2 regions of the Rhizobium sp. R693 genome follow, and region 2 is predicted to be linked to the other one. Evidence: riboswitches for the same ligand, from Rfam matches in the RefSeq annotation. Region 2 holds a riboswitch; the other holds the start of a gene.
The links. Region 2 has a riboswitch for thiamine pyrophosphate ahead of thiB (thiamine ABC transporter substrate binding subunit). Riboswitches for the same ligand answer to the same signal wherever they lie in the genome.
Positions count from the first base shown of each region.

Region 1: linked by a shared signal. The riboswitch ahead of thiM (hydroxyethylthiazole kinase) and the one ahead of thiB (thiamine ABC transporter substrate binding subunit) in region 2 are both predicted to bind thiamine pyrophosphate.

Region 1 is NZ_LOKY01000016.1:40,168-55,524, reverse strand. It holds gene ATY79_RS15995 (carbohydrate ABC transporter permease) at 1-204, shown strand, start outside; gene ATY79_RS15990 (MBL fold metallo-hydrolase) at 292-1,164, opposite strand; gene ATY79_RS15985 (hypothetical protein) at 1,551-1,892, opposite strand; gene ATY79_RS15980 (hypothetical protein) at 2,172-2,498, opposite strand; gene ATY79_RS31570 (hypothetical protein) at 2,651-2,833, shown strand; gene ATY79_RS15970 (hypothetical protein) at 3,010-3,315, opposite strand; gene ATY79_RS15965 (response regulator) at 3,634-4,299, shown strand; gene ATY79_RS15960 (sensor histidine kinase) at 4,301-5,707, shown strand; gene ATY79_RS15955 (ABC transporter permease) at 5,758-6,636, opposite strand; gene ATY79_RS15950 (ABC transporter ATP-binding protein) at 6,651-7,469, opposite strand; gene ATY79_RS15945 (ABC transporter substrate-binding protein) at 7,563-8,543, opposite strand; gene thiD (bifunctional hydroxymethylpyrimidine kinase/phosphomethylpyrimidine kinase) at 8,841-9,671, opposite strand; gene thiE (thiamine phosphate synthase) at 9,668-10,303, opposite strand; gene thiM (hydroxyethylthiazole kinase) at 10,300-11,103, opposite strand; TPP riboswitch at 11,154-11,250, opposite strand; gene ATY79_RS15925 (hypothetical protein) at 11,791-12,249, shown strand; gene ATY79_RS15920 (transporter substrate-binding domain-containing protein) at 12,629-13,384, shown strand; gene ATY79_RS15915 (GGDEF domain-containing protein) at 13,394-14,749, shown strand; gene ATY79_RS15910 (DUF982 domain-containing protein) at 15,036-15,357, opposite strand, start outside.
Region 2 is NZ_LOKY01000023.1:184,698-200,054, forward strand. It holds gene ATY79_RS18565 (helicase-related protein) at 1-330, shown strand, start outside; gene ATY79_RS18570 (RNA-binding S4 domain-containing protein) at 335-739, shown strand; gene fdxA (ferredoxin FdxA) at 934-1,272, shown strand; gene ATY79_RS18580 (CarD family transcriptional regulator) at 1,671-2,243, shown strand; gene ATY79_RS18585 (RNA polymerase factor sigma-32) at 2,620-3,483, shown strand; gene ATY79_RS18590 (M48 family metalloprotease) at 3,535-5,079, opposite strand; gene ATY79_RS18595 (ATP-binding cassette domain-containing protein) at 5,327-6,043, opposite strand; gene thiP (thiamine/thiamine pyrophosphate ABC transporter permease ThiP) at 6,036-7,670, opposite strand; gene thiB (thiamine ABC transporter substrate binding subunit) at 7,670-8,698, opposite strand; TPP riboswitch at 8,745-8,855, opposite strand; gene ATY79_RS18610 (MDR family MFS transporter) at 8,915-10,447, opposite strand; gene ATY79_RS18615 (MarR family winged helix-turn-helix transcriptional regulator) at 10,567-11,097, shown strand; gene ATY79_RS18620 (thiamine diphosphokinase) at 11,146-11,796, shown strand; gene ATY79_RS18625 (ABC-F family ATP-binding cassette domain-containing protein) at 11,800-13,626, shown strand; gene ATY79_RS18630 (DUF5666 domain-containing protein) at 13,765-14,382, shown strand; gene ATY79_RS18635 (ABC transporter ATP-binding protein/permease) at 14,387-15,357, opposite strand, start outside.

The sequences.
Region 1 (15,357 bases), on a different contig from region 2:
TACATTCTGCCGTTGATCATGCTGAACTCGGAGACGATGTATCCCTGGCCGCTCGGCATCATGGTCTATCGCGGCGAGTTCGGCACTGCCTGGCAGCTGGTGCTCGCCTTCATCACGCTGACGATCATGCCGACGATCATCGTCTTCTTCCTGGCGCAGAAGCATATTATCGCCGGCTTGACTGCGGGTGCGGTCAAGTCTTGAGGCGAGGGCCGAGCATGAGGCTCGGCGTCAGCCGAAGGTGAGGCCGTCCGCGGTGAGGGGAGGCCCCAGTGACAGTGCCTGCCCCTCTTACGAGGCGGGAACCCACTTGAAGTGATCGCCATCAGACTGAATATGGCCGACACCGGGGAATGGGAAGTGAGGTGCGAAGATGAGTTCCTTCGATCCGGCAAGCTTCTTCAGGGTCTCAATGCGGGTTTCCTCACCGACGGCTGCGTCGCTGTCGAACCCGAGCGGCCAATCGGGCCTGGCAAGTGAAATGATCGAGCTGTGAACGGTATCGCCGATGTCAAACAGTTTCTCCTTGCCGGAAGCCATTTCGTAGCCGACATGGCCGGGCGTATGTCCTTTCAAACCGACCGAGGTAATGCCGGTGATGACCTGGGCGCCGGGCTCGAAGGTCTTTACGTGCCCGTCGATTGCCTTGACGACATCAGCGAGCTGATCGTTCTTCTTGGCAAAGGTCCACTCGGGCGACGACATGCGGATAGTTGCCTTGGGAAAGGCCAGCTTGCCGTCCTTGACGAGACCGCCCATGTGGTCGGGATGGGAGTGCGTTATCAGCACGTCGGTGACGTCTTCCGGCTTGAAGCCTGCCTGAGCGAGTGACTGTAGAAGCGCGCCGCCGACACCTGTGTCGATGAGGATCAACCGCTTTGGCTGCTTCACCAAAAGCGCGTCGACGCTGAGCGTAATCGTGTCCGCAGGCGCGCCTGCGGCCTTTAGGACGTCGGCGACGTCTTCAGGGCTGCGACCGACACCGAATATCTTGTTGTCATTCGGCCTGACGAACTGTGCGTCATGCAAGGCCACAATGTCGAATGAACCGAGTTTGAAGGATTTCGAACCGGGCTCTTGCGGCGGCATCTGGGCGAATGCCACCGTTGCCAGTGCAGTGGCGAAGGCCAAGCAAACGGAGAAGGAAGCTTTGGAGCCGTACATGATGACAATCCCTTTCACGAGGTGAGACAACCATCTTCTTAGGCCAATATCTCATACGTGGTCACATCGAATTCTCGTGAACATCAGACCCTGCCAGCGCCCGTTGTCGTTCTGCAGTAGGAAATGCTGCCGTCAATGGTCACTAAACGGTCTGCGCGTGCTTTAGACGTGACCATCGGAGCGTTGGGCGCGTGTGGCGACGGTGTATTTGTCAGGCCGAACGTCACGTTTCGCCGGTTGTTCGAGACAAGCCGTCCATCCATGCCGGTCAATTCAGCCCATGTCGAGCCGTCGCGGCATCCTCGTGGATATCGATGGAGACAGAAGATCCAGCAGGCAGCGCGCGCGGTATTGAAACGCTTGCGCTCCGGAGGATGCATGTCCTGTTAAAATGTCTTTGCAACCTGGTACTCATTCGCTTCCCAGGCCCGCAGTTTACCGGCTTCGCAAGTGTAGTTCTCGTCCGTTTCGGCTATTCCGATACCAATACCGTCAATATACGGATCATCGAATGTGACGTAGATGTCTGACTTGCGGATTTTTCGTTCCTGGAAGTCATTCAGTATGAAGGCGAGGCACTGAACGTTCTTCTTCGTGTTGCCGCGTTGAATGTGGCTCTCAATTTTGCGGTCAATCTTGGAAAGCGGAAGCGTGTCTGCACGAGCTGCTTCGGATGCAAGCAGCGCCGGCGACGCCAGAATGAGGATCCATGTCAAACGCAATTTCATCTCATCCCCGTCTGCTACGAGGTGGATCCGACCCACATGGCGTAGAACCTACCGTCGACCATCGGGTCCGGATAGGCCATATCGCTGACCATCCCAATAATTCCGCAATCCCTAAGAAACATTCAGCCTGATGTGGGCGCGGCGTGTAGGGGTACACCTTGAACGACTTTGTGATCTTTCATTGTTGCTGGGCGTTCCATTGAACGTTATTTTCGCTGGTTCCGGCGCAGGCTTGGGCACTCACCGCAATCGCGGCAGCCAAAAAGCTGCCGAAACACCTCACTGCCCCCTCTCTTTGGTCGCAGATGGAGTATCGCAAGTTCTCAGGAGTGTGTTGATCTCGTCGCACAAAACCATGAATGCAGCAGCAACGAGCTCGTTTGGCATATCATCCATCTCGGCAATCAATGTCTCTACCTCGCTGAGTGCGCGAGACGCCATGGGTGTATTCACTCCGCTTTCGTCAAGCGTCAGCCGCAGTTCGTGGATGCTGGCGATGCCGCGAGTAACCAGCTCCTTTCGCTCGTTGGGCGTCAGCAGCTGAATTTGGTTTGCGGCGCGAACGAGCTCGGAGACAAAATCTGATGTTGTCGAGATGCTAGACATGCCTCACCCCGATTTTTAGCGGACTGGTTGTGCCCAATATATCGGCAATGCCATATTGGGCGAGTTAATCTTTTGGTTGACCGAAAGCGGCTACCGTTACTCTAATATAGTCCAACATTCTCGTTTCCCTATCAATTTGCGAGTAGACACACATGAGCAAATTTCGGGCTTTCGTCGCAGCCGGAATGCTGATCGGGTTGGCTGCCATTGCTTCGGCTTGTACGACCCAGGACAATTCTAATCGTGGTGATTTTCAATATCAGCCACGGCATTCGGTGAATCCGGCCTGCAGCCATGGCTTCAGACCGACCAACGCGCTCTCCTGCGCCTACTGAGGCACCACTACCGTCTATGAAATCACCAAGCGCATTCGAGGTGCTCTCAATACAATCGCGAGATCCTCCCAATCGCCAGGCGCGCCCTTACGCCCACAGGTGCGGCGCATCCCTGCAAGCCTCCCCAGCGTCAATTCCTTCCCGAACGTCTGCTGGATCTCAAGTAGTCGATCGGCTTACGGCGCCGATCGACAGCAGACTGGGCATTCGCGATATGAAGAAGTCCATCGACGCTCCACCAAGATCACCTGGATCAGCCCGCCCTTCGACCCTGAGATGAGATCCTGAACGCTCTTAACCGCGGCGATCCTGGCGCCAACAGACAGGACGCCCTCGAGGACTCCGTCGATCCAGTCGGCGTTCTCCTCCTCGTCATCAAAATCGTACTGATGGCGCTGCACCTCCCCGCCGAGCCTGCCTGCGCGAACGCCTTGTCTTTTGCCCACCTCGTACCAATCCTGGACAGTTCGGTCCTTGTACATCGCAACCATCCCTTCTACCGAACGGAGACCGCGGACCCTGAACGGTCCGGGGATGCCGAACAGGTCGCGTCCATCATGGTGAGCTGCCCCACCGGTTGAAGCAAGACAGGAAAAGAGAGAATGAGCGGCGACGTGCGAATGGCGGCAGTTGTCCGCGCCGATGGCTCATCTGGCCGTTCTCGCGACAGGAGTTTTCCTGCGCTCATCTGCTGATCTATCACGTAGAATGCTATATGGATCGCTGTAGCGATCGACCTCAACCAATTGCGTTTGCAATACTTTCTTCCTAATCTTCCTCGGTGCGAAGGACGACGGCAAATGAGACTGTTAATCGTTGAGGACAATCACGAGCTGGCAGATTGGCTGGCGAGGGCGCTTGAGCAGGCTCGCTATACTGTCGATGCGGCGCATGACGGCGAGGAGGCCGAGCATTTTCTCGCCATCGCGAATTACGCGGCGGTCATCCTCGATCTTTCCCTGCCCAAGGTCGACGGGATGACGCTGCTCAAACGCATTCGCCGTGCTGGCAACAAGACGCCCGTGATTATCCTGACGGCCAATGCCTCGCTCGACGGACGCGTAGCGGGCCTCGACACGGGAGCCGATGACTATCTTGCCAAACCCTTCGAGCTTGCCGAACTGGAAGCGCGGCTGCGTGCCCTGATCCGGCGGGGGCATGATCTGGCAAATCCGGCAATCGCCGTGGGCGATCTCGTGCTCAACAGCGCCACCCGGCAATTCAGCCTCAAGGGCGAGCCCTTGCAACTTACGCCGCGCGAACATTCCGTGCTCGAATATTTGATCCTGAAAGCCGGAACGACGGTGACCAAGGCCCAGCTTCTGGAGAGTGTCTTCGGCTTCGACGCCGAGACGGATCCGAGCGCCATCGAGATCTATGTGCACCGCGTACGCAAGAAGCTCGAAGGCGGAGCTGTCCAGATCGCGACATTGCGAGGCCTCGGATACATGCTGAGGGCACCTTGAGATGACGGTTTTTCGGCCGCGTTCGCGCGTTGCAGGTCTATCTGTGCGCCTTCGCCACAGCCTTCGTGCCCAGTTGTTTGCGTGGGTAACCGTAACGCTCGTCTGCGTGCTCTGTCTCAACCTTTATGTCAGCCAGCGCCGTGCCGTCTTCACCGCAAACATCGTCACCGACAATATGCTGCTAGGTTCCGCGCGCATGATCGCCGAAGCGGTGCGTGTCGATCCAGGCGGCACGATCACGGTCGACATTCCCCCGGCTGCCCTCGAGATCTTCGGCACCGGCTATGGCGACCGCGTCTATTATCGGGTGACGACCCCATGGGGAAATCTCGTTGCCGGCGACCCGACGCTTGTGCAGCCTGAAAAGCTCGGCACCGGTCAGGATATGCGGTTTCGCGACCTCGATATCAGGGCGATGGCGATCGACCATCCGGTCGTCGGTCTTGGCAATGACGGCGTCGCGACGGTGACCGTGGCGGTGACGCTGAACAGTGAAAGCGCGCTGAAGCGAAGCCTCTGGATGTCCGATTTCACCAATCAGGTCGCACTGGTTGTGGCCGCCGGCCTTGTCACCGTGCTTGGTCTGAGGCGCCTGCTCGCACCCGTGCTGAGGCTGCGCGATGCGGTCCTGGCGAGCCGGCGCGAACGACTTGAACCCTTCGATCCGGCAAGCGTGCAGACGGAGCTGCAACCGCTTGTGCACGCTCTCAACGATTACATGGGCAGGGTACAGAAGCAGATGGGAGCCCAGCGCCGGTTCGTCGCCAATGCCGCCCATCAGCTCAGGACACCTTTGACGCTGCTTGCGACGCAGGCCGGTTTCGCGGCGCGTGAAAGCAACCCGACCCGCCGCCACGAGGCACTGCAAGCGCTTACCCGCAGCACGCGGCAGGCGTCTCGCCTCGCCGAACAGCTTCTTACCCTGACGCGTGCCGAGCCGGGCAGTCGCGCCCCGCGCGCCGAACGTGTCGACATGGCGGAGGTCGCGCGTAAAGTGCTCGAGGCCCATGCGGAGGAGGCACTTCGACGCGGGATCGACATTGGTCTTGAGGCGAACGGTCAGGCCCCGGTGGTGGGCGACGAGACGATGCTGCGCGAGATGGTCGTCAATCTCGTCGACAACGCGTTGCGCTATACGCCGGCACCAGGCGAGATCACCGTCAGCGTAACGCGTCATCAAGCGCAAGTGGTACTAACAGTCGACGATTCCGGTCCCGGCATCCCGGAAAACGAACGTGACCAGGTTTTCGAACGCTTCTATCGCATTATCGGAACCCAAGCCGAGGGCAGTGGGCTTGGCCTTGCCATCGTCCATGAAGTCTTGGACGGTGCCGGCGGTTCCATCGATCTTGGGACATCGCCAAGCGGCGGGCTTGCCGTGACGGTCCGCTTGCCGTTGGCGTCATAGCAAAGAGGGGGCTTTGCGGCCCCCTCGATAGCGGTTGATCAGCGATCGGTTCAATGTGTCTCGAGGCTTTGTTGCGGGCGCCACTTGGCAAGCCGGTTCTCGACGAGGGTCATCACATATTCGGCCGCAAGCGTCACGACCATCACGAGAACGATGGCGGCGAACATGCCGGCGGCATCGAAGGTACCCTTGGCGATCGAGATCAGCTGACCGATGCCGAAGCGGGCGCCGACGAACTCGCCGACGATCGCGCCAATGATGGCGAAGCCGAAGGACACATGCAGGCTGGCGAAAATCCAGCTCATCGCCGAGGGGATGACGACGGTGCGGGTGACCTGCCAGTCCGACGCGCCAAGGATGCGGGCATTGGCGATCATGTCGCGGTCGGCTTCACGCACCCCCTGGAAAGCGTTGGCGAAGACCACGAAAAATACCATCACGAAGGCAAGTGCCACCTTGGAGGCGAGACCGAGACCCATGATCATGATGAAGATGGGTGCGAGAACGACGCGCGGGATCGAATTGATCGCCTTGATGTAGACCGAGAAAATATCGGAGAGCATCGGGTTGCGTCCAAGCCCGACGCCGATCACGACGCCGGCAATCGAACCGGTGAAGAAGCCGATCAGCGCCTCTTCCATCGTCACGCCGAGATGATACCAGAGAGACCCTTCCGCGGTGCCTTCCGTCGTCCATTCATAAAGGCGTTGCACGACCCCGGAGGGACTTGAGTAGAAGAAGGGATCGATCCAGCCTAAATCGGAAGAGAGCTCCCACAGCCCGAGCGCTGCGACAAGGATCGTGATTTGCCAGAAGAAGACCGTCTGCTTGCGGCGCTTGATCGCCTTCAGCGCGGCGGCCTCAATCTCCTTGTCCGACGTACCCGGACGAAAAGAAGTAATGCCCGTCTCCATGGTAATGTCCGTCATGGCCTTATCCTTTCTCACGCCGCTTCGCTGGCGCGGCGATAGCTGGTCTCGACCTCCTGGCGCAGGTCGTCCCAGATGGTTTTGCAGTAGTCGATGAAGGCGTGCTCGTAGCGGATTTCCGAAACCACGCGGGGACGCGGCAGATCGATGTGGTAGACGGATTTCACCGTCGCCGGGCCGGCTGTCAGCACATAGACCTTGTCGGCGAGCGCCACCGCCTCTTCGAGATCATGAGTGACGAAAACCACCGATGCCTTGCGTTCCGCCCAGAGCTTCAGCAGTTCTTCGTGCATGACGGTGCGGGTCTGCACGTCGAGGGCGGAAAAGGGCTCGTCCATCAAAAGGATTTCCGGCTCGTTGATGAAGGTCTGGGCAAGCGCCACGCGCTTGCGCATGCCGCCCGAAAGCTGGTGCGGGTAGTGATGCAGGAATTTCGACAGCCCCACGCGGGCGAGCCAGTCTTTGGCGGCTGCCTCCGCCTCGACCCGCGACCGGCCGCGAAAGAGGGGGCCAGCCATGACATTGTCGATGACGTTCTTCCAGGGAAAGAGGGCATCCTTCTGGAACGCGAAGCCGACGCGGGGGTCGATGCCCTTCACAGGGCCACCCATCAGCCGCACTTCGCCGGCCGAGGGCTTGGCCAGACCAGTGACCAGGTTCAGGGTGGTGGACTTGCCGCAGCCGGTCGGACCGACCACCGCGACGAATTCGCCTCGCTCCACCGTCATGTTGAAGTCCCTGAGCGCCGTCAGCGTCTTGCCGGTGGGGGAGACGAAGCGCCGTGTGACATTGATGAGCTCGATGGCCGGCTCCCGGCCCTGATTTTTGGACATGGGTTATCCTTTCGGCGGCGCAATTTGCGCTCGCAGACGATATCTCCGAAGAACCCGCCCCCGCCCGGAGGCGGGAGCGGTCGGGAGGATTGGCTATTTTGCGTTCTTCACGAATTCGCTCGTATAGGTCTTGGACAGGTCGATCTGCTTGCCCTTGACGTTCTTGGAAAACTCCGAGAGCACGGCGAGGACCGTCTTCGGACCGTCTTGCGGCATCACGCCGTCGGCCGTGAACATGCCTTTGCCCGCTTCGAGCGCCTTCACGTATCCATCCTTGTCACCGACGTAGAAATCCTTCGGCATCTTCTCGGCGATCTCGGCGGCCGAATGGGTGTTGATGAATTTCAGGGTCTTGACGAAGGCGTTGGCAAGCTTCTGGACCTCTTCCTTGTGCTCATCCACCCAGGCCGTCTCCATGTACAGCGAAGCGGCGGGGTAGGTACCCCCAAGCGCTGCGCGCGTGGTATCGACGGTGCGCAAATCGACAAGGACGCGAGCGTCGCCAGTCTTCACGAGACGCGAGATGGTGGGCTCGGTCGTCATGCCGGCCTGGATCTGGTCCTGCTGCATGGCGGCGATGAAGGTCGCCCCGGCGCCAGCCGGCACGGTGACGATGTCGCCGCCCGAAAGGCCGGCCTTGGACGCCATGTAGAGGGTCAGGAAGTTTGTCGAGGAGCCAAGCCCCGTCACGCCGAGATTCTTGCCCTTGAGGTCGGCAAGGCTCTTCACGTCGGGATATTTGTTGGAAACGACTTCCACTTCGCCCGGCGCCTGGCTGAACTGGACGACAGACTGGACGAACTTGCCCTTGGCCTGAAGGTCGACGCAGTGATCATAGAAGCCAACGACACCCTGGACCGCCCCGGCGAGAAGCTGGTTTTCGGCATCAACGCCAGCGGCCTCGTTGAGCAATTCGACATCGAGCCCTTCGTCCTTGAAGTAGCCCAGGGCTTCGGTGAGCTTGGCCGGCAGATAGATCTGCTTTTCATAACCGCCGACCATGATGGTGATCTTTTCGGATGCACCGGCAAGCGAGGTTGTGGCAAAAAGCCCGGCAATGGCCAGAGCAGACATGGAAAAAGCGCGCACGAAGCTGCGATGAAAACGCATGAATTCCTCCCTGTTGCGTATGGCACCGGCGCAACGCTCTCCAACGCATATTCCCCGGTGCATGGAAAAAGGATTAGCACCCCGAGCTTTCAGCCAGCTTTCAACGCGCGATTTTTTTGCAGGCTCGCTCAAGAGGTCGCGTGTCCGTCCAAAGCGCGATTTTTAAGATGCATCACCGCCTCTGCCACAGGCGGTCGATCAACGTTTCCAAAAAATCGTGTTCATCCGGCAGGCGCGCAACAGGTAAAGCTTCGTTGAGTGTTACGTCCGTATTTCGGCTTCGCGGAGCGCCATGGACCAGAGTTCGTGAAAATGCTGGACCGGCCCATGACCGGAGCCGACATTCAACGTGTTGGCCTGCGCCACGGCTCCGGCAAGGTAGGCCTTCGCATCCGCCACCGCCTTGGGCAACGCCGCACCCTTTGCAAGTTCGGCAGCAATCGCGCTCGACAGTGTGCAGCCCGTGCCATGCGTGTTCGCCGTTGGTATCCGCTGCGCCTCGAACCAGCTTGGGCCGGCGGTGGTTGCGAGGACATCCGGGCTTTCATGGCCGCACAGATGCCCGCCTTTGACCAGCACGGCCTCAGGGCCGAGCGCACGCAGGCTTTGCGCCTGATGCGCCATTTGCGCGCGCGTTTCGGCCGTCGCTGCATGCAGGAGTGCTGCAGCCTCGGGCAGATTGGGTGTGATGAGCGTCGCAAGTGGCAGCAGGCGCCGGGTAAGGACGTCGACCGCTGACGGATCGAGGAGGGCAGCGCCACCTTTGGCGACCATCACGGGATCAAGGACAATCGGTATGCCCTTATGGGGTTCGATCGCATCGGCTACCGCATCGGCGATCTCCGCGTTGGCAATCATGCCGATCTTGATCGCGTCAACGCGCACATCGGCAAAAACTGCTCTGATCTGATCGGCCACGAAAGCGGCGGGAACCAGATGGACACCGGACACACCCTGCGTGTTTTGCGCCGTTAGCGCAGTCAACACTGCCATGCCGTAGACGCCTCGGGCGCAGAAGGCCTTCAGGTCGGCCTGGATTCCGGCTCCGCCCGAGGGATCGGAACCGGCTATGGACAGAACGTTGCGGATCATCCGTAAACCCTTTCGATGTTTTTGGCGAACTGGCGGGTGGCAGCCTCCGGATCGGGCGTGCCGCAGATCGCCGAGACGACCGCAAGACCGTCAGCGCCGGCCGTGAAAACGTCCCCCACATGGACAGCCTTCAGGCCGCCGATTGCGACTGAGGGAACGGGGCAGATCCGCACCAGGCGAGCAAGCCCGGCAAAACCGATCGGCTCCTTGTGGTCCGCCTTCGTCGGCGTCGCAAATACCGGGCCGATACCGGCATAGTCGACGATTTCAGGATCGACCGCTGCAGCCAGTGCCTCGGTCTCGACCGAGAGCCCAAGGATCATGTCCGGCCCAATCCGTGCCCGGGCAGTCGGCGCGTCCATGTCCTCCTGTCCGACATGCAGGCCGTCTGCACCGATTGCGATCGCCGCCTCCACGTCGTCATTGACGATCAGCCGCGCGCCGCTGCCAGACAAAGCCGCCTTAAGTGCCCGCCCGGTCTTAATCATTTGGGCGGTATCTGCACGCTTGTCGCGCAACTGCACTATTTTAGCCCCGCCGGCGACCGCTGCACGTGCGGTCCCCACCATCCCGAAGGCAGCGCAAAGGCCAGGATCGAGGACGAGGTAGAGAGAAAGATCGAGGTGTTTCATGCGGCAGACACTTTGGCTTTTCGATCAAGCAGGGAGGCGTCGAGCGCTGCCAGCGCGTCGAGGAACGCTGGCGAAAACGAACCCGGGCCGTGCGCCTTGCTGGCTGCCATCTCGCCGGCAACAGCAAAGGTCGCAAGGGCCGCAACCGCTGCCTCGAATGGCGCGTGCGGGCGAACCGCTACGAAAGCTCCCACAAGGCAGGTCAGGGAACAACCGAGCGCGGTCACCTGGGGCATCAATGCCGAGCCGCCCTCGATGCGTGCCGCCTGTTTGCCGTCTGTGACAAAGTCAACGATGCCGGTCACCGCAACGGTCGCTCCATGCGCCCGAGCAAGCAGCCGGGCGGATTCCTCGGCCTGTTCGACACCGTCACGGCTGTCGACGCCCTGACCGCGACTTGCGCCGCCGGCAAGCGCGATGATCTCCGAAGCGTTGCCCCGAATGACGGCGGGACCAAGCTCCAGCAGCCGGGCCACGGCCGCGCGACGGAAACCCGTGGCATAATGGGCGACCGGATCGAGAACCCATGGCTTGCCGGACTGGCGGGCCGCGACGGCGGCCGCCTCCATGCCGCGCAGCCAGCCTGACGACAGTGTACCGATGTTGACTGTCAGGGCGCCGGCGATTGCGGCAAATTCACCAGTCTCTTCTTCCGCGTGCACCATGGCGGGAGAAGCGCCAGTCGCCAGAAGCACGTTGGCTGCGATGTTCATGGCAACGAAGTTGGTGATGCAGTGGACGAGCGGTGGTTGCTTGTGTAATTCGCAAAGCAACATTCCCGGCGAGGTTTGGTCAAGCATCGTGCGCCTTTCGATCGGGGAGAAAGGCGCGGGCGACGAACGCAGGAAGCGAAAGGTCCCGAGCGACTCCCTCCGCCGGCATGATCCGGTTCAGGTTCAAAGGGTGCTTCTCAGCCAACCGTTAGGAAGGCGCCCCTGTCTCTCATCGGCTCTTGTCGCAGACAAGCGCGTGGCTGTCATCCATAAAATGAGTATCGCGGCGCAGGAGCTGGCGATCGGTGTGGCGGGTTCTTGATTTCCGCGACTTTTGAGGGAGATGTCCCCGACGCGCTTGCCGCAGTCAACTCGCCAAGTGCAAAGCCGCTTGCCGCCCCCGGCAGCCGGCCTAAAAAAGTCCCCGCTGTCGCGGTTGCGGGGCAGGGAGCATTGGCCTTGAGGGGTTTCGACTCCCAAGGCATTGGACAAATGGTCGGTGACGATATTTTGTTCCGTTCTCGGCTCAAAGAACCTCGCAAAGGGGGAGCGCGCGGGTAGAGTAAATTCGCCATAGCCCCCAACCGCACGCCCCGTTGACCCACGGAGGGGCTGGGGTTCGGCTCCGGGGTCAACCCATCAAAAATAAGGGAGAATGGTGGTCGGTTTGAACCACAGCTTTTGACGACGTTTCGTCGTTTGTTCTTGCCGCCAAGTTCACCTAAACGGATAAGTAGACGGAAGCGTCATACGCCTTCATTCTTCGCGGTAGGGTTGATTCTATTTAGCGTGGTGATCCTTTCCATCATGAATGCCTCCAATCCAACATTGCGTGACCTGGCCTCAGAGATCGGTAACGTTCTAATCCGTTGGTGCTTTCTCGAAAGTGCGATGCGCGCCCAACTGCAGGAAGCGGGAATGCAGGAGCGCATAACGAAAGGTCCCATCATTTCTCATTGGCGAAGCCACATGCGCGTGCGGCGCGCCGCTCAAGCTGATCACGATGTGATCGCCGCCCATCTCGACGCGGTGGAAAAGGTCGCTGCATCTCGGAACCTTCTTGCGCATTGCATTCATTCCGCGTTCGCCGACCCCTGGGAAGCAGATAGCGCGGTTGTGGTCTGCAAGGCGGCTGACGGCAAAGAGCACGAGCTCACGATCGAGATGATCCGTCGCTTATCAGAAGAAATAGACTGGGTAAGGCGCCTAATCGACGGACACGTCCGTCTGTGATGTGCGGTAATCACCGCGACAGGCGCTGCCTCACCAAAAGCCGGGGGGCCTTGTGCCCGCATTTGCAGCGCACCGGCCCTGCGGGCCTGACGAGCCTCAATCCCTTCCCAAACTTACTCTGGTTCTCCGCGCAGGACCGGCCTTGGCCGTCGGAGCCAATCCCAAGCGGCGAGGGGACGTCGTCACGAATCTGCAAAGGCAGCCGGTATCAGGAGCGCAACCATAGCTTTGCCACCTCGTCTGCCTCGATGCGGGTCGATTAAGGCCTTTGCGGCCGGCAATCAGCGCGCATCGGTGGCCTCATCCGGTCGAGTTCGAGCGGCCATTTCAGGATTTCCTTAGTCTTTTCAGACTATGGTTGCGGGAAATGGAGAACCACATGATGCGAATCGCGGTCTTGGCCCTAGGTGTTCTACTTGCTGGCATTTCATCCGCCTTCCCTGCCGAGCACCTCAGGATTGCGACAGAAGGGGCGTATCCACCTTTCAATTTTGTTGATGAGAGCGGTGTCCTAAAAGGCTTTGACGTCGACATTGCAAAAGCACTTTGCAAACAGCTGGAAGCTGACTGCACTTTTCAGACGGTGGAGTGGTCCAAGATTATCGAAGGCCTGGAGTCCAACCAGTATGATTTGATCATCGCCAGCATGGCATATACGAAGGAGCGTGCCGCACGCGTCGAATTCTCCGCGCCATACTATCGCTCGCACTCGGTCCTGATCGGTGACGCCGAGAAATTTACGGACAGTTCTCCCGCCGCTCTGGCGGGTGCCCGCATTGCTGCTGCGGATGGAACGGTCCAGGCCGACTATGCCAAGAAGGCGTACAAAGACAGCATCACAGTCCTGGCAAAAGACCAGCCGTCAGCGCAGAAACTGCTCGAAGAAAAGAAAGCCGATTTGTTGATTGGTGACGCCATCGAGCTTTTGAGCTTCATGGAAACACCCACGGGTTCCACGTACGGCTATATCGGAGATCCGATTTCCAGCGAGTTCCTGCAGAGCTCCGCTCATATCACCGCGCAAAAAGGCAATATCGCACTCATAGCTCGCGTGAACGAGGCGCTAAAGCAAATCAAACTCAATGGCGTCTACGACAAGATCAACGATCAATATTTCCCTTTCAACATCTACTAGGGCGGCCAATTGACCGATACTCGATCACCGACAATTCGCGGGGTGTCGCTCCGATTTGTCGGACGAATCTTCCTGCTAATTGCGGTCGTTTACTCGGTGCTTGCGGCGCTGGGCGCGGGTCTGTTTCTGACCCGCATCGAGCAAGACGCTATTGCAACCCGCGAGACGCAGATACCGTTGATCCTGTCGCAGACCCGAAATGCCGTCAAGGTTGAACGGATGTCGTCTCTTGTGCGCGCCATTTTTCTCGCCAACGACCGTCGACTGGAACGCCAACTTCAATTGCAAATCCAGGCACTTGCCCAGGGTTTCGGTTTCGATGGTTCAAGCGCCCTAACCGCCGGATCCCGTAAGGTGGCCTCGCTGGCGAAGACCATAGCGGCCACGCGTCAGAAAGAGCGGGAAGACGCAGACATCGAAGCCAGTGATAGTGCATCCGCAGGCTCAGCGAAATCCACGGCGGGTCTTGTCGCATATGAAGAGGCGATACGCATTCTCGAAACGATGGGCAAGGAGGTCAGCGGGAACTCCGCTGTTGTGGCAGACGACATCGCCGGAGGCATTCAACGGAGTGCCGTGGCGGTTCGCTATCTCGTGATCGTCGCGCTCATCATTCCCGCCTTGTTCGTACCGGTTTTACTGTTACTGGCGCGCCGACACCTTGCAGAACCAATCGGCGCGGCGATCCGCAACCTTCACCGGATCGAAAAGGACGAAGCGCTTGAACCCCCGCAGAGCAAGCCACGGCTCAAGGAGTTGGCACTCATTGGAGATGCGATCGTCTCCTACGGAAGCACCGCCAGTGAATTGCGTCGCACGAATGTGGTATTGCAGGCGCTCGCCGAGAAAGACCCTTTAACGGGACTGGCCAATCGCCGCATGTTCGAGAAATTTTTGGCCGCAGCGATCCTGAGATCGTCGGCAGAATGGGGCACAGCCGTTCTGCTGATCGATATCGATCATTTCAAATCGATCAACGATCAGCATGGACATCCAACTGGCGATCGCTGTCTCAAATCCCTCGCTGGTCTCCTTGAGAATATCCCAGACCTATCGAACGCCTTGGCATCCAGATTTGGAGGCGAAGAATTCGTCGTCGTCTACGACGCTCCCTCATCCGATCACGCGTTTGAGTATGCTCGGTTCCTTTGCCGGAAGATAGAGTTGCTTGAAACGCAAAGCGTTGACGGGACGATTTTACGCTTTACCGCCAGCGTCGGTGTCTCCTTTACCACCTCACCTGCAGACAATTCCGCCGACCTTCTCGAGAAAGCCGATCGCGCACTTTATGCGGCCAAGCGATCCGGCCGCAATCGGGCCGAAGTCGACCGCCCGATGATGGGTGGAGGCAGGGCCACTGCATAGTGATGCTCTGGCGTGCCTTGGCTGCGGCTTCCTTCTTAGCGCCCCTACGAAGCTCACATGCTGGTGGCATGATCTATACGTCGCAATGACGGGACACAGGCAACCGCCTGCAGGCGGTTAGAACGGCTTAGGCGTGCCGCATGGAGGAAATGCGCCGTCACATTCCCGCCGACCGCTTCCAGACGAGGTTTTGTCCGCCTCAGCCGTTATCCATGGCGGTTGAGAACCTCGCGGTTTCGCAAACCGGCGCTAGTCAGTGTCTGGCGCAAGCCGCATAGGCCATCGCCTATTGCAGGAAATCGAACGCGATCTCAGCATCCGACAGAACGGCAAGAAAAGCCTCTTGGGCGGCTGCGGTTTCCTTTTGATCTGCAATCGAACGACCGCAGACATAGATAGCGGTCTGGTAGGCGGGGCTTAATTTGCCCGTCCAGCGCATCAACAGGAAGTCAATCGCCGCCCGGCTATCGGCGATTGTAAACATAGCGCCACTCTCGGTGCCGATGATAATGACCGGCGGCTTCCACATGTCCATGGCAAGTCGCATCCTCAAAACCAAACTGCCAGAATATTCGCGCAGTGGTGATAATTTGGCAATACACAATCTT
Region 2 (15,357 bases):
CGCAACCCGGGCGAACGCCGTGGTGGCAACAATCGCGGCCAGGACCGCGGATCCGACCATCGTCGTCAGGGTGGTGCAGGTGGAGAAGGCCGCGACGGCAATCGCCAGCATCACGGCAAGGATGGCGGCAAGCCACATCAGGGACGCGGCGACCGCAGCGAGCAGCGCGGCGACCGTCAGGACCGTGGCGATCGCAAGGATCGCAACAACAACCGTGGCGGCCCGCAGCCGTTGCGCTTCGAGGCAAAGCCGCCGCGTAAGGAAAAGCCGATCGATCCGGATTCTCCTTTCGCGAAGCTCGCTGCCTTGAAGGAGCAAATGAAGAAGTAAGCGGATGGGCGGGGAGACACAGCCAGGAAGCGGTTCGCGGCAACGCATCGACAAGTGGCTGTTCTTCACGCGCATGGTTAAATCGCGCTCGCTGGCACAAGGCCATATTCAATCCGGACATGTCAGGATTAACGGCGAGCGTGCCCTTCAGCCGAGTCAGACGGTCAAGGTGGGCGACAGGGTCGAACTGGCGCTCGAGCGGCGCGATGTTGTCCTCATCGTCAAATCAGGCGGTGAGCGACGCGGCCCCTATGAGGAAGCCCGGCTGCTTTATGAGGATCTGACGCCGCCACCCGACGAGGCGAAGCGCCTCACACCTTACGAGCAGGCAATGCGGGCAACGGGAGCAGGGCGACCCACAAAAAAGGAACGCCGTGCAATCGACAAGCTGATGTCGGACGAGGATTAGAAAACTCTGTCCGAACTGTGGGGTTTTGCGATTTCTTTATTCTTGAAATCCGCAGATAAAGCCGATACGTGACAATCAACTTGCCGGATAGCGTGACTGCCTCCCAAGCATCTCACTGCTTCCTTTCCGGTTGGGGGAAAGGCGCGACGTTCCAGGTTGCCCGGCCCCATTGTATGGAAGTCCTGGAGTTCTTCATGACCTATGTCGTGACCGACAATTGCATTCGCTGCAAATATACCGACTGCGTGGAAGTCTGCCCCGTTGACTGCTTCTATGAAGGCGAAAACTTCCTCGTCATTCATCCTGACGAGTGCATCGACTGTGGTGTTTGCGAGCCGGAATGTCCCGCCGAGGCGATCAAGCCGGACACGGAGCCAGGCCTCGACAAGTGGCTCAAGATCAACGCCGAGTATGCCAGCATCTGGCCGAACATCACGGTCAAGAAGGATGCCATGCCCGAAGCGAAGGAAATGGACGGCGAAAGCGGCAAGTTCGAGAAGTACTTCTCGAAGAATCCCGGAGCCGGCGACTGATACTAAAGTTCCAAGCTTAGGCCTGAAACCGGGTTCAGTGACCAAGAAAAATAGCTGAAGTGTGCCTGCGGCATATGGGTGTCATGTGTTGCGCGCATGACTCAGCCGCAGTAAATTATTGATTTCCTCATATTTTTGTGATAGCTTCCTCACACTGATCCATTTGCGGCATGAAGCATGCCCAAACCACCACGAAAGCAAAACAAATCCAAAAACGCGGTTTCCGTGACATATCAACGCCTTGAGCCGTGAGGTTCTAAGCTTGTGCGCATGGATGTGTTTGTTTTTGTCCAGTGGGACCAGAAGTAAGTCACCCGACGGATCTGACCGTCTCATCCGGGCCTGACTGACCCGGCTCCGGCTGCAGCCGGAAGCGTAACAGGGAGTGTTTGAATAGAATGACGACCCAGCAGAAAAAACCTTCTTCCGCACGTCACGGCTTCAAGACCGGTGAATCGATCGTGTACCCCGCACATGGCGTCGGTACCATCAGCGCCATCGAAGAGCAAGAAGTAGCAGGCATGAAGCTTGAACTTTTCGTTATCGATTTTGAGAAGGACAAGATGCGCCTGAAAGTGCCGGTCGCGAAGGCTATGAGCATCGGCATGCGTAAGCTCTCCGAAACCGATTTCGTCGAGCGTGCGTTGAAGGTTGTGCAGGGCAAGGCGCGCGTCAAGCGTACCATGTGGTCCCGTCGCGCCCAGGAATATGATGCCAAGATCAATTCCGGCGACCTCATTTCCATCGCTGAAGTTGTCCGCGACCTCTATCGCGCCGAGAACCAGCCGGAACAGTCCTATTCCGAACGTCAGCTTTATGAAGCTGCGCTTGACCGCATGGCACGTGAAATCGCTGCCGTGAACAAGATGTCGGAAACCGAAGCTGTCCGCCTCGTAGAGACCAACCTTAACAAGGGTCCGAAACGCGGCAAGGCAATCGAAGAAGACGAATCTCAGGATGAAGCTGCGTAAGCTCTCTGTTTTTTCTGCAAAAAACCCGGCCTAGTGCCGGGTTTTTTATTGGAACTTTTTCAGTGCTCGCGCGTTTCAAGAATGTAGCTGCGGACCGCGTCGGGAACTGACATCACCCTCGAACGCTCGCATCCTTGTAAACGTTCGATGAGGAGCGGATCATGCCTTCCACGTTCTGCCTATCCGGCAACTTGAAGAAACTGGTCCTACCCGGCCGTATTACCGGCGCATAACCCTAAGCTAGGGCCCCATCTGGAAACGTCCAGAGTTCGGGGCCTTTATACGTTCAAGACATGAATTTGGTCTGGGCAGCAATGTCCGGAAGCAAGGATTCTTTGCCCTTTTTTGGCGTCACGCCTGAATTCAGGAGACCGATATGAAGAACATGTCAGCAGACCGGCGCATGATTAAAATCGCCATGGCGGCTCCCTACCTTGCCCGCGAAGAGGAACACGATCTCGCAATCCGCTGGAAGAACAATGACGACCGTGGCGCCCGCAATCAGATCGCCATGGCCCATATGCGCCTCGTCATCTCCATGGCGGGTAAATTTCGTAACTTTGGCCTGCCGATGAGCGACCTTGTGCAGGAGGGCTACGTCGGTCTGCTGGAGGCCGCAGCGCGCTTCGAGCCGGAGCGTGATGTCCGCTTCTCCACTTATGCAAGCTGGTGGATCCGAGCCTCCATCCAGGATTACATCCTTCGCAACTGGTCGATTGTTCGCGGTGGCACGAGTTCTGCCCAGAAGGCCCTGTTTTTCAATCTTCGTCGTCTGCGCGCCAAGCTCGCCAGGGGCGACACGCAGCTCACGCTCCAATCCATCCACCAGGAGATCGCGGCCGCACTCGGCGTCAGCCTTTCAGACGTCCAGACGATGGATGCCAGACTTTCAAGCAATGACGCCTCGCTGCAGGCACCCTCGGTTTCCGGCGATGCCGACAGCGCCGAGAAGATGGACTTCCTCGTCAGCGATGAGCCTCTGCCTGATGAGCAGGTATCGAACATGATCGACGGCGAGCGTCGCCGCAACTGGCTCGCTTCTGCCCTAAAGCACCTCAATGAGCGTGAAATGAAGATCATCAGCGCCCGGCGGCTCGCGGAAGACGGCGCTACGCTTGAGGAACTCGGCGCGGATCTCGGCATTTCCAAGGAACGCGTCCGGCAGATTGAAAGCCGGGCGATGGAGAAACTGCGCAGCGCGCTCGTCAGCGCGGACCCCTATATGGCCGCATCCGCCTAAAAGAGCTTACTCCCAGCGATGGAACTGGCCCGGTGAAAGCCGGGCCCCTTTTTATTCCGCGATAATCTTGACGCGGTCGCCCGGGGAAACGGAGGCACCCGTCGGCAAAGCATTGATAAGCTTGAAGAGATCGAGCTTGCGATCCGTGCCCATCATCCGCGCAGCAAGCGTCGTGATGTTCTCGCCCGGCCGTACTTTGACGACCCTGACCCGCAAGGGCTTCAAGGAAGCCGTTTCTTCCGGGGTCATGCGGCGGAAGCTTGCCCGCAACACATCGGCGGTCTGCTGCAGCGTCGCGCTACCCTTCGGCACGGCCGTCAGGAACCGGAAGATCTGTGCGTTGTTGCGGATGACGGTGACGTCGAAGTCCCAGCGATCTGCGCTCGCCCGCGCCGTCGCGGCCTCCATTCCATTGACCGTGATCTGCTGAATGGTCGACGGATCAAGGCCGGTAACCCAACCGCTCGAGATGTAGTTCGTCAGGCTCTGGTTCTGATTATCAGCAACGCCGTCAAAACGGATCGCAACATCGCCGGGACCGGTCGCCATGACCGCCTCGACCTTGTTGTCGATCTTGAAATCAGGAGGCACGTCGAAGCGAATACCGAGACCACCGTGCAGGAAGGTCTGACCGCGCACATACCCTTCCTCCGGACTGTCGCCGTAAAGTAGGCCGTCGATTCCGTCGAGATAGTAGTCCCTGCCCGTGTCGCCAACCTTGCCTTCCTGACCGAAAGCACGCGCATGGTCGCGCGCAAGTTCGATACGCTGTGCCGAGTTCGGATGGCTGGACAGGAAGTCGAGGCTCTGATCCGCCTCAGGATCGACCGACATGAAACGGCTATAGGCAGCCATGGAATCCAAGAACCGCGCAGCAGCATAGGGATCGTAGCCTGCCTCGCCGAGCATGCGGACGCCGATCACGTCTGCCTGCAGTTCCTGCTGCCGCGAGAACGCTGCCAGTCGCAGCTTGCCACGCGCCAGCGCCTGCTTTCCGGCAATGTCGCTCGACAACACTTCGGCAACGACACGGCTGGCGATAACTTCCGCTTCCTCGCGCTTCTGCCGTTCGATGCCATGATTTGCGGTAACGTGGCCCATCTCATGCGAAAGAACAGCAGCGACCTCGGAGGCATCGTTGGCAAGCGCCAGCAAGCCACGCGTCACATAGAGATAGCCGCCGGGCAAGGCAAACGCGTTGATAGCCGGCGAGTTCAGGATGGTGATGCGATAGGACTGACTCGGATTCTCCGAGACCGCCGTCAGTGCGCCCGCGATACGGGCAACCAAGCGCTCGGTCTTAGCGTCCTTGTATTCACCGCCATAGCTCGCGACGATGCGCGGATGCTCGCGGGCGCCCATGGCAGCGCGCGGATCGTTCTTCTGCACTTCATCGACGATCTGCGGATTGGAGGAGGGTGCAACGCTTGGCTGATAGGACTGCTCGAGAATGGATTGGCAGCCGTACAACGCAACGCTTGTCGCACACACAAACGACACCCGTCGTACCAAGCGGCACGCAGACGAGAGCACATCACTGGAAGGCGCGGGGAATTTCCACGTCGGCATACTGTCCAGTCTGGCTCTCCAAGTCATTTTGCTTGTCGGCCGGTCCGCTTCCGCGACCCGGTCGGTCTCATGGTGATTCAACAGGCGTCCGTCCCCGTTCTTGCACTGCACAATCGGGGACACAAGTCTTTGCTGTAACTGATTTCCGCATCGGTTGCATAGCGAGACTCTGACTAAATGTGGCGCCGTTGTATTTTAGCAAGCCTAACGTGCTTTCGAGTTCCCTCGGTCGCCTCAAATTATGGCGAAAGTGCCGTTACAGCTGCCAGATTCGTCAACTGCGGAGAAATTGCGCCAATCCGGGATGATCCTCGTGGCCCAGAAATTCATCCATCGGAGCGGCCACGACAATCCTGCCGTCTTCGATAAAAAGGCCGAAGTCTGCGATGCGTCTGACCTCGTCAGGATCATGCGACACGACGACGACGGTATTGCCGGTCTCGCGATGCATGTCGAGCAGCAGCGCCGCCATTCCATTTCTCAAGCCGGGATCAAGCGCCGCGAAGGGCTCGTCAAGCAGAAGCACTGGGCGATTACGAACAAGAGCACGCGCGAAGGCCACGCGCTGCCGCTCCCCGCCGGAGAGCGTCCCCGGCATTCGCCGCTCAAAACCGGCGAGCCCCGCCTTTTCAAGCGAAGACATGATCGATTGCCGATCAGCAGCCCTGAGTTTCATTGCCGGGTTAATGCCAAGGCCGATGTTAGTAAAAACATCGAGATGCGCGAACAGATTATTGTCCTGGAATACGAGCGAGACGGCGCGTCGGGCCGGATGCTCGCCGGTTACATCCTTTCCCGCGATCAGTATCCGCCCTCGAATGGCCGTGTCGAAGCCGGCAAGCAGGTTCAGGAACGTCGACTTGCCAGCCCCCGATGCGCCCGTCACTGCAATCACCGCACCGGCGGGAAGCCGGCAATCGAAGTGAAACTCTTGCGCGCCAAGTTGGAGACCGACATCGCGCATCTCGACCGAGAACTGCGGATCACCCATGGAGAGCCACCTCTCGCCGCGCAGGCCCCATGGTGCCGGCGATCGTCAGCAGCAGGCAGACGATACCAAGGATCAGCGCCAACCCATCCGCATCGTTCGTCCGGTAGCTCCCCATGCGGCTATATACGAGCCAAGGCAGCGTGACGAAACTATCCGAACCGAACAGCGCGACGGCGCCGAGGTCGCCGAGCGACAGCGCCATCGCAAATGAAAATGCCGTGAGCATAGGCTTGAACAGGGCGGGCATGTCGATGAGACGTAGTTGCACCCAACCTGTGACACCGAGGCTCGCCGCAAGTTTCTGCGTCCGGCGTTTGTGAACGATGAAAGCGGGCTCGAGAACGCGCATCACAAAGGGCAGAGACATCAAAGCGTTAATCGCGACGATCAGCAGAGGAGTGGCTGCGCTCACATCACTGAAGCTTCTCAGCGCGAGAAACCAGCCCGTCGCAAGGACGATCGGTGGCACGAGCAAGACCAGCGACGACGCGCCACCCATGGCGGCAAAGAATGCTCCCGCACCCGAGACCCCTGGACGTCGGAGAAGCACCGCCCGGCGTGCACTCACCAGCATCATCGAGATCAGCAAAGCGAGGACCGCTGCGGACACTGAGATGGCAAGGCTGGTGCCAGCCGACTGCCAGAAAATGGGTTCGCGCAACAGCTTCATAAGATCAGACCGAAGGCCTGCGAAAACCACTGACATCAGAGGCAAGCCCAGAAACAGAGTAGCAAGCAGCAGGACGCTGCCATCCAAAAGCCGCGCACCCGGCAGTCCCCCATCCGGGCGCCTGACGGCCTTACCGGCCGTCGTCCCCTCATCCTTCGGCGCCGGAAGAAGCGACAGCGCCCCAAGGATCACAGCTGTAAGGACGATCTGAAGCAGGGAGAGCGCGACAGCCCTGCCTGGATCAAAATCGAAGCGCAGCGATTGATAGATAGCGACCTCGACGGTCGTCGCGGCTGGTCCACCACCCAACGTCAGCACCAACGTGAAACTTGTGGCGCAGAGCATGAAGATCAGGCCGGCGATACCGGGAATGACAGAGCGCAGAACCGGCCATTCAACGAAGCGGAAAATCGAGCCAGGCCGCATGCCGAGACCGCTCGCCATCAGCCAATATTCGGCTGGCACGCGTTCCAGTGCTGCCAGCATCAGGCGGCAAGCGAGCGGCATGTTGAAAAAAACATGCGCCAGCAGGATCCCAGAAAGCCCGTATATGCTGATCGGTTCCGCCATACCAAGCTTGAGCAGCACCAAGTTCAGGATGCCCTGTCGTCCCCAGATTCCGATCAACCCAAGGGCCCCGATCAGAACAGGGAGCCCCATCGGCACCGCCATGAGGCGAATGATCCAGATACGGCCGGGGAAATGCCGCTGACGCGCCAGGGCTTGTGCGACCGGAATGGCGAAAGCGATGGAGAGCAGCGTCGAGAGTAGGGCCTGCAACAATGTGAAACGAAGGACCCGCAGGACGTATGGTTCGAACACCGCCGTCAGAGTGGACGAGGTATCGTTCGAGAGAAGTAAGGCAAAGATTGCAAGGCCGACGAAAACGGCAATGCCGGCGAGGCTCGCAGCCCCGCCCAGCATCGCATGTCGCATCTCCGCCTTAGTCAGAAGCATCAATTCATGCTCATGGCAGCCAGCCACTCATCGACCCAGGCCTTGCGGTTTTCGGCGACCTCGTCCGAGCTCATCAGAAAGGTCTTTGACGGATTCACGAGCTTGCCGAACGCATCCGGCAGCGGCTGTGACGTCGCCGAAACTGGCATCATCCAGTTGTTGGTCGGAATGGTATCCTGGAAGCCCGGCGTCACCATGAACTTCAGGAACTCACGCGCAAGCTCCTTGTCGGGCGCATTCTTAAGCAGGCCTGCCACCTCGATCTGTATGTAATGGCCTTCTGAAAATGCGGCCGCCTGATAACGGTCCGTATTTTCCGCGACCATGTGGTAGGCAGGTGAGGTCGTGTAGGAGAGCACCATCGGCGCCTCACCCTTGGTGAAAAGCCCGTAAGCTTCGGACCAGCCGGGGGTCACCGTCAGCACCCGCTTCTTGAGTTTTGCCCAAGCCTCAGGCGCCTTATCGCCGTAAACAGACTTCACCCACAGCAAGAGACCGAGCCCTGGTGTCGAGGTGCGCGGATCCTCTATGACGATCTTTTGCGATGGATCGCCCTCAACCAGATCCTTCATGCTTTTCGGAGGATTTTTGATCGTCTGAGTGTCGTAGATGACGGCGAAGTGGCCGTAGTCGTAAGGCACGAATACGTCGTCTTTATAGTTCCCAGGCACTTTAAGCGCGCCAACATCGACACCGCTCGCATCGAACAGGCCGGTTGCTTTCGCTTCCGTGGTCAGATTCGTATCCAAGCCGAGCACCACATCGGCCTTCGTGCCGGCGCCTTCGAGTTTGAGGCGCGACAACAAGGCCACGCCATCGGCCACGCTGACGAAATTGACGCTGCAGCCGCAGGTCCTCTCGAATGCTTCCTTAACCTTCGGACCCGGACCCCATTCGGATGTGAAGCTTTCGTAGGTGTAAATGGTGAGCGTCTTGTCTGCCGCCTGCGCGCCTGCACCGGCCAGGCCGACAGTCGCGACCAAAGCCGTAGCAAGCAGCGAACGGCTCTTGAACTTGATTTTGAACATGGCACCTCTCCTCTGGTTTTTGCTTGAAGGGGAAAAGGGCGGTGCCAGATGTCACGCGTCTAATCCCTCCGCCGGTGTTAGCCGGATCAGGTTCCGCGGGTTGGCTTTCAGCCTCTCAGCCGCATGCCTGATGGCACGGGCACCCCGTTAGAGCGTTTGAGATGTATCGCCACGCTTGGCGTCTTGCAAGTGGCGGCCTTAGGCCGCGCTCGGCATTTACTCGGCGGCTTCGGCACTTGCCGCCCGCCGCACCTCTGCCACCCGCGGCAACTGCGTCGGCTTCAGCATCACCGCTGCGCAGAGGCCAATGAGAGCGATCGCGCAGGACGCCATGAAAAGCGGCGTGAACGCATTGGCATAGGCCTCGGCAACGGCGTGGTGCGCCTGCTCCGGCAAAGCGGCCAGTATCTTTGGAGTCAGTTGCTCGATGTCGGTTACCCCCGGAATGGAAGCACCCGTCTTGCCGAGCTGCCAACCGACGATCGCCCCGTAAATGGAGATGGCGATCGATGCGCCGCCCATGCGCGACAGCGTCACCGATCCCGTTGCGGCGCCGACGTCGCGCGCCGGGGCGGCATTTTGAACACCGATCACCGGCACCTGCTGTGCGAGGCCGACGCCGAAGCCGTGGAGAGCCATCACCGCCCCGATCAGCATCACCGGTGTCCCGACATGAACCTGCGTGAGCAGCACGAATGCGATAGCACTGCAGGTCAGGCTTGCGATCGCGAACGGCTTGTAGCGTCCGGTCATGGAAATGATGCGGCCCGCGGAGAGCGACCCGCAAACGATGCCGCCGGTCAGAAGAATAAAGAACGCTCCAGCCGCCGACGGTGAAAGACCGGTCGTCGTTTGCAGGAACAACGCGAAATAATTGACCATGCCAATGCCGATCGCGCCACTCATGACAGACATCACAAGCAACAGGCTGAACGTGGAATTGCGAAACAGAGACAAGGGAACGATCGGTTCTGCAGCGCGACGCTCGACGAAAATCCAACCAACGACCGCCGCTACGCCAAGCGCCATGATGGCCAGGTTTTGAGGAGCAATCAGCGAGCCGAAGACCTGTGCGCCATCGGTGGCCAGAACGATGCTTGCCGTCGTCAAGGCGAGCAGCAGGGCGCCGGCGTAATCGATCTTCGGACGGCGGTTGGGCTTCCGGTAAGGCAGCATCAAAGCCAGACCGACAAGGACGACGAAACCGATCGGAACATTGACGAGGAAGATCGAGCGCCAGCCGAAAAGATCGCTCATCGCACCACCGAGAACAGGCCCGATCGCACCGGATGCCATCAACACAAGGCTGGAATAGCTCTGGTACCGCGCACGTTCGCGCGGCTCGAACAGGTCCGCGTTGACGGCGAAGATCGACACCATGATGCCGCCGCCGCCAAGTCCCTGCAGCACGCGGGCCGCAATCAGCGTGTTCATCGACACGGCCAGTCCGCAGACGGCGGAGCCGACCGTGAAGATCATGATCGCGGCCATCATCACGTACTTGCGGCCGAAGAGGTCGCCGAGCTTGCCGTAAAGCGGCATCACCGCGCTCACGGCGAGCAGATAGGCCGAGCCAACCCAACTGAACCGCTCGAGGTGGCCGAACTCTCCGACGATCGTCGGCAGAGCCGTTGCGACAATCTGGTTGTCGAGTGTCGCCATGAACATGGCGGCCATCAGGAAAAGGAAGAGGATGAACCGCCGGCGATGATCCGTCACAAGTGGCGCTGCAGCAATTTGAGTGTCCATGAAAGCGTCGTTCCAGATTAGGGAGTGGCCATTTATGTGCTGTTAGCATATACTTGTCAATGTCACCTGTTTGACATCGGCATATTCTCATTTGCCACCTGAGATGCTATGTTTCCGCAATGAACGAGAGCTTGACGAACCTGACCGACACCGAGGCCGAGACCCACGAACCGGACATCCTGCGCATTGGTCAAAGCATGACCCGCATGCGCTTGATGACCGGGCGCAGACTGATCGGGAGGCTCGCCATTCAAAGTGTGGCGCCCGGGCTTGAACTGTCCCACCTCGACGTGCTGGACGCGGTGCGGCGCGCACATGAGGTTGGCGACGTAACGGTTGGAACGATTGCCGAAATGATGCGGATCGACCCGTCGCGCGCAAGCCGCATCGTCGCGGAGATGGTGGGGCGGAACATTCTGCGGCGAAAGGCATCTCAAGCGGATGCGCGGCGGATTATCGTCGTCACGACGCCACTTGGACAGAGGCTGTTATCAGAGATACGCGCGCAAAAGCTCGCATTCGTTTCCGAGGTGGTCAAGGACTGGAAGCCTGAAGAGATCGAGGCGTTCGGGGAGCTGTTCGAGAAGTTCATTTCCGGCTTCGAGAGTGTTTTTGAGGCCCGCATCAAGGATATCGCCGACGAAGGCTGAGCTGCGGCCCTTTCCCTTCCCCCCTGCTTTGCGCTAAGGGCAGTGCGCATGAACCAATCCACCTTCACCATTCTCCTTGGCGGCGAGCTGCAGATAACCGATCGCCTGCGAAATGCCATCTCGGGCAGCCGTTTCATTGCCGCCGACGGGGGAATGCGTCATGCGGCAGCACTCGGTGTCGTTCCGGAGTTGTGGGTCGGTGATTTCGACTCGACGCCTGCGGATCTCGAGGGGGCTTTTCCCGGCGTGCCCAGGCAACCTTATCCCGCCGTGAAGGCGTCCACTGATGGCGAGATTGCCGTCTCGGAAGCGATTGCGCGCGGTGCAAAACGTCTCGTCTTGGCGGGAGCCCTTGCGGGTGAGCGTTCCGATCATGCCATTCAGCACCTGCTCTATGCGGTCAGCCTCGCAGAACAGGGTTATGACGTGCTCCTGACGTCCGGCAGCGAGGAGGCAGTGCCGCTAGTTGGCGGCGCAATCGAACTGGACCTGCCGCCTGACAGCCTCTTTTCGGTTCCTGGCTTCAGCGAACTGCGCGGCCTGACGATCGAAAACGCGCGCTACCCGCTGGCCGATTTCCATTTGCCCTTCGGCTCGTCGCGTACCATTTCCAATGTCGCGAAGGGCAAGGTGCGCTTTTCGCTTGAGAGCGGCCGCGCCATTGTGCTCGCCCGCCCCTATGACCTTTCCGGAGTCTGATCTTTGGCGCCTCCCATTCTGAAACTCGATGACATCTTCCTCAGCTTCGGTGGCACGCCATTGCTTGCCGGCGCGGCTCTGCAGGTGGAGCCCGGAGACAAGATCTGCCTCGTCGGCCGCAACGGCTCCGGGAAGTCGACGCTGCTGAAAATCGCCGCCGGCCTCGTCGAAGCGCAATCGGGTGAGGTCTTCCGCCATCCCTCCTCGACTGTCCGCTATCTGGAACAGGCCCCAGATTTCGCAGGCTTCAATACCGTACAGGCCTATGCCGAAGCGGGGCTTGGTCCTGGTGACGACCACTACCGCGTGACCTATCTCCTATCGCACCTCGGGCTGACCGGCGAGGAAGATCCCAAAAACCTGTCAGGCGGCGAGGCGCGCCGCGCCGCGCTTGCGCGCGTTCTCGCGCCGGAACCCGACATCCTTCTCCTTGATGAGCCGACCAACCATCTCGACCTTCCGACCATCGAATGGCTTGAAGGAGAACTGCAGAAAAGCCGCAGCGCACTCGTCCTGATCTCCCACGACCGCCGTTTCCTCGAGAAGGTCTCGACGGCGACTGTCTGGCTAGACCGCGGCACATCGCGGCGGCTCGACAGGGGCTTTGCCCATTTCGAAGCCTGGCGTGACCAGGTTCTGGAAGCGGAAGAGCTCGAGCAACACAAGCTCGGCAAGGCGATCGAGCGCGAAGAGCATTGGCTGCGCTACGGCGTCACTGCCCGACGCAAGCGCAATATGCGCCGCCTCGGCGAACTACAGACGATGCGCTCGCAGTATCGCGGCCACAAAGGCCCGCAGGGCACCGTACAGGCAACGGTTTCCGACGCGCAGGAGTCCGGCAAGCTCGTCATCGAGGCCGACAAGATCACGAAGACGTTCGGTGATCGGCCGATCGTCGCTCCCTTCTCCATTCGCGTGCATCGCGGTGATTGCATCGGTCTCGTCGGCCCGAACGGGGCCGGGAAGACCACACTGCTGAAGATGCTGACCGGACAGATTGCGCCGGATAGCGGCACCGTCAAGCTTGGAACCAATCTGGAAATCGCGACGCTGGATCAGAAACGCGAAGACCTCAATCCGGAAGAAACGCTCGCCCACTACCTGACGGATGGGCGCGGTGAGAACCTCCTCGTCAACGGCGAGCAGCGACATGTGACGGGCTATATGAAGGAGTTCCTGTTCCAGCCCGAACAGGCGCGTACGCCGATCAGGAACCTTTCCGGCGGCGAGCGAGCGCGGCTCATGCTGGCCCGCATTATGTCGCGTCCGGCAAACCTGCTGATCCTCGACGAACCGACCAACGACCTTGATATCGAGACGCTGGATCTGCTGCAAGAAATCGTCGCAGGCTTCCCGGGTACTGTAATCCTTGTCAGCCACGACCGCGACTTCCTCGACCGCACCGTGACATCGACGATCGCGCCGGCAGTTCCAGATGCACCTGATGGGCGCTGGATAGAATACGCAGGCGGCTATTCGGACATGCTTGCGCAGCGAAAGGGCGCGGTCGAAGAGCGGAAGAAGGCTGAAAAGGCGGCGGAACGATCAAAGCCGCAGGAAGCAGCAGCTTCCTCCGATACGGCGAAAGGAAAGGGCAAGCTTTCCTACAAGCAGAAGTTCGCTCTCGATAATCTTCCAAAGGAAATGGCCAAAGCCGAAGCCGAGATCACCAAACGCGAGGAGCGGATGGCAGACCCCAGCCTGTTCACCAAGGACCCTACCACATTCAACCGCTTAGCAGCAGAAATGGAGAAGCTCCGGGACAGTCTGACAAAGATGGAAGAGGAATGGCTGGAGCTTGAGATGCTCCGGGAGGAATTGGAAGGCTGAGGCATCTCTCGCCCGCTAATCCATCCGTCTGTTTGCTACGCAACCTGGCTTTCACGTTTCATTGATTCGTCAGCCTTCGATCGGCCGGACTAAGCTGCACCCGTATTCGCAGCTTGCACGACGGCAAGGAAGCAGACCATGCCACAAAATCTCAAAGTATCTACCGCGCTCCTCTGGGTCGCGGGTTTCCTCACTATTGCATCGCACGGCGCGCTTGCCCAAGAAGCGCAGCGTGTGCGTGGAGCCATTGAAAGCCTGAATGGCAACACGTTGGTGGTCAAAACACGGGAAGGCACCGATCAGACGATAACATTGAAGCCGGACTGGAAGGTCCGCGGCATCAAGAAGGCCTCTGTTGACGACATCAAACCGGGCGACTTCGTTGGCGTTGCATCGCTGCCGAAAGTTGACGGCGGCGACAGCGCTCTTGAGGTGCTGATCTTTCCAGCAGCCATGAAGGGCACCGGAGAAGGCAGTCGCCCCTGGGACCTGAAGCCAAACAGCACGATGACCAACGCAACCGTCGCTAAGGCTGTCAAGGCAATCGACGGCCACACCATCACGCTCACCTACCAGGGCAAGGAAAAGACGATATCCATTGCCGACGATACACCCATCGTTACCATCGCCCCTGCGGGAAAGAAGGACCTTATCGCAGGAGCGCGCGTGATCGTAATGGGTGAAAAAGCTGCCGACGGTACTGTGTCCGCAACAAATGTCACGGTCGGCACAAACGGCGCCATACCTCCGATGTAAGTGATCAGAGTGCTGGTGCCGGCGCGTTCGGGGCTTTTACCACAACCTTCGCTTCAGGCTTCGCGTGCAGGGCTTCGAGATGCAGCACGCGCGGCTTGAAAGTCTCGACGTAAGTGTCTGACCGGCCGATGTAGATCATCGTCGCCTCTGGCATGGAGGCGAGGACCTGCATCATTGTGGATTGCCATTCCGGCTCCATGCCCTCCAGCACTTCGTCGAAAACAATCCATTTCGGCCGCACGAGCAGCAGGCGAGCGAACCCGATCGCCCGCTGCTCGTCTGAGTCAAGCAGCTTGTCCCAGCGGGCTCGGGTATCAAGTCGAGAAACCAGATTTTGGAGACCTGCCTTTTCCAATGCCGCAACGACATCGGCATTCTGATAGGCGTCCACAGGTTCCGGAAACGCCAATGCTTCGCGAAGCGAACCACCCGGGATGTAGGCCGATTGCGGGATGAAAAGCATATCGTCCGTGGGCGGTAAACCGATCCTGCCGCCACCGCACGGCCACAGCTCGGAGAGTGCAAGGAAAAGCAGTTTGCGGTTCACGTTGTGATCGCCGTTGATCATGACATTTTCGCCGGCCTTGATCGTCACCGCGCTTTCCTGCACACGAAAGCCACCGCACTGATCAATATCTTCGCCGATCTTGGCGGCAATCCGGACATGGTCCAGCGTCAGGATTCCGGGAGGATTCCGTTCGTACTTGATCGTGCCCTTCAGATTGATCTCATCGCTCATGCTGGTGAGCGCCTGCCGGAAATCGGTGACGCGCATCAGCGTGGCGCGCCATTCGGCAATGGGGCCAAAGTTCGCGACATACCAGCGAAGGGCGGTATTGACTTGGTTGAAGGCGCCGACCGACACCATCAGCTGCCCGAACGTCAGTCCACCGGAGAAGTAGGCGGGCGCAGCAACGATGATCGGGATAACCACGACAAGCCAGCCGTAGCCGGCCGATACCCAGGTGAGGTTGA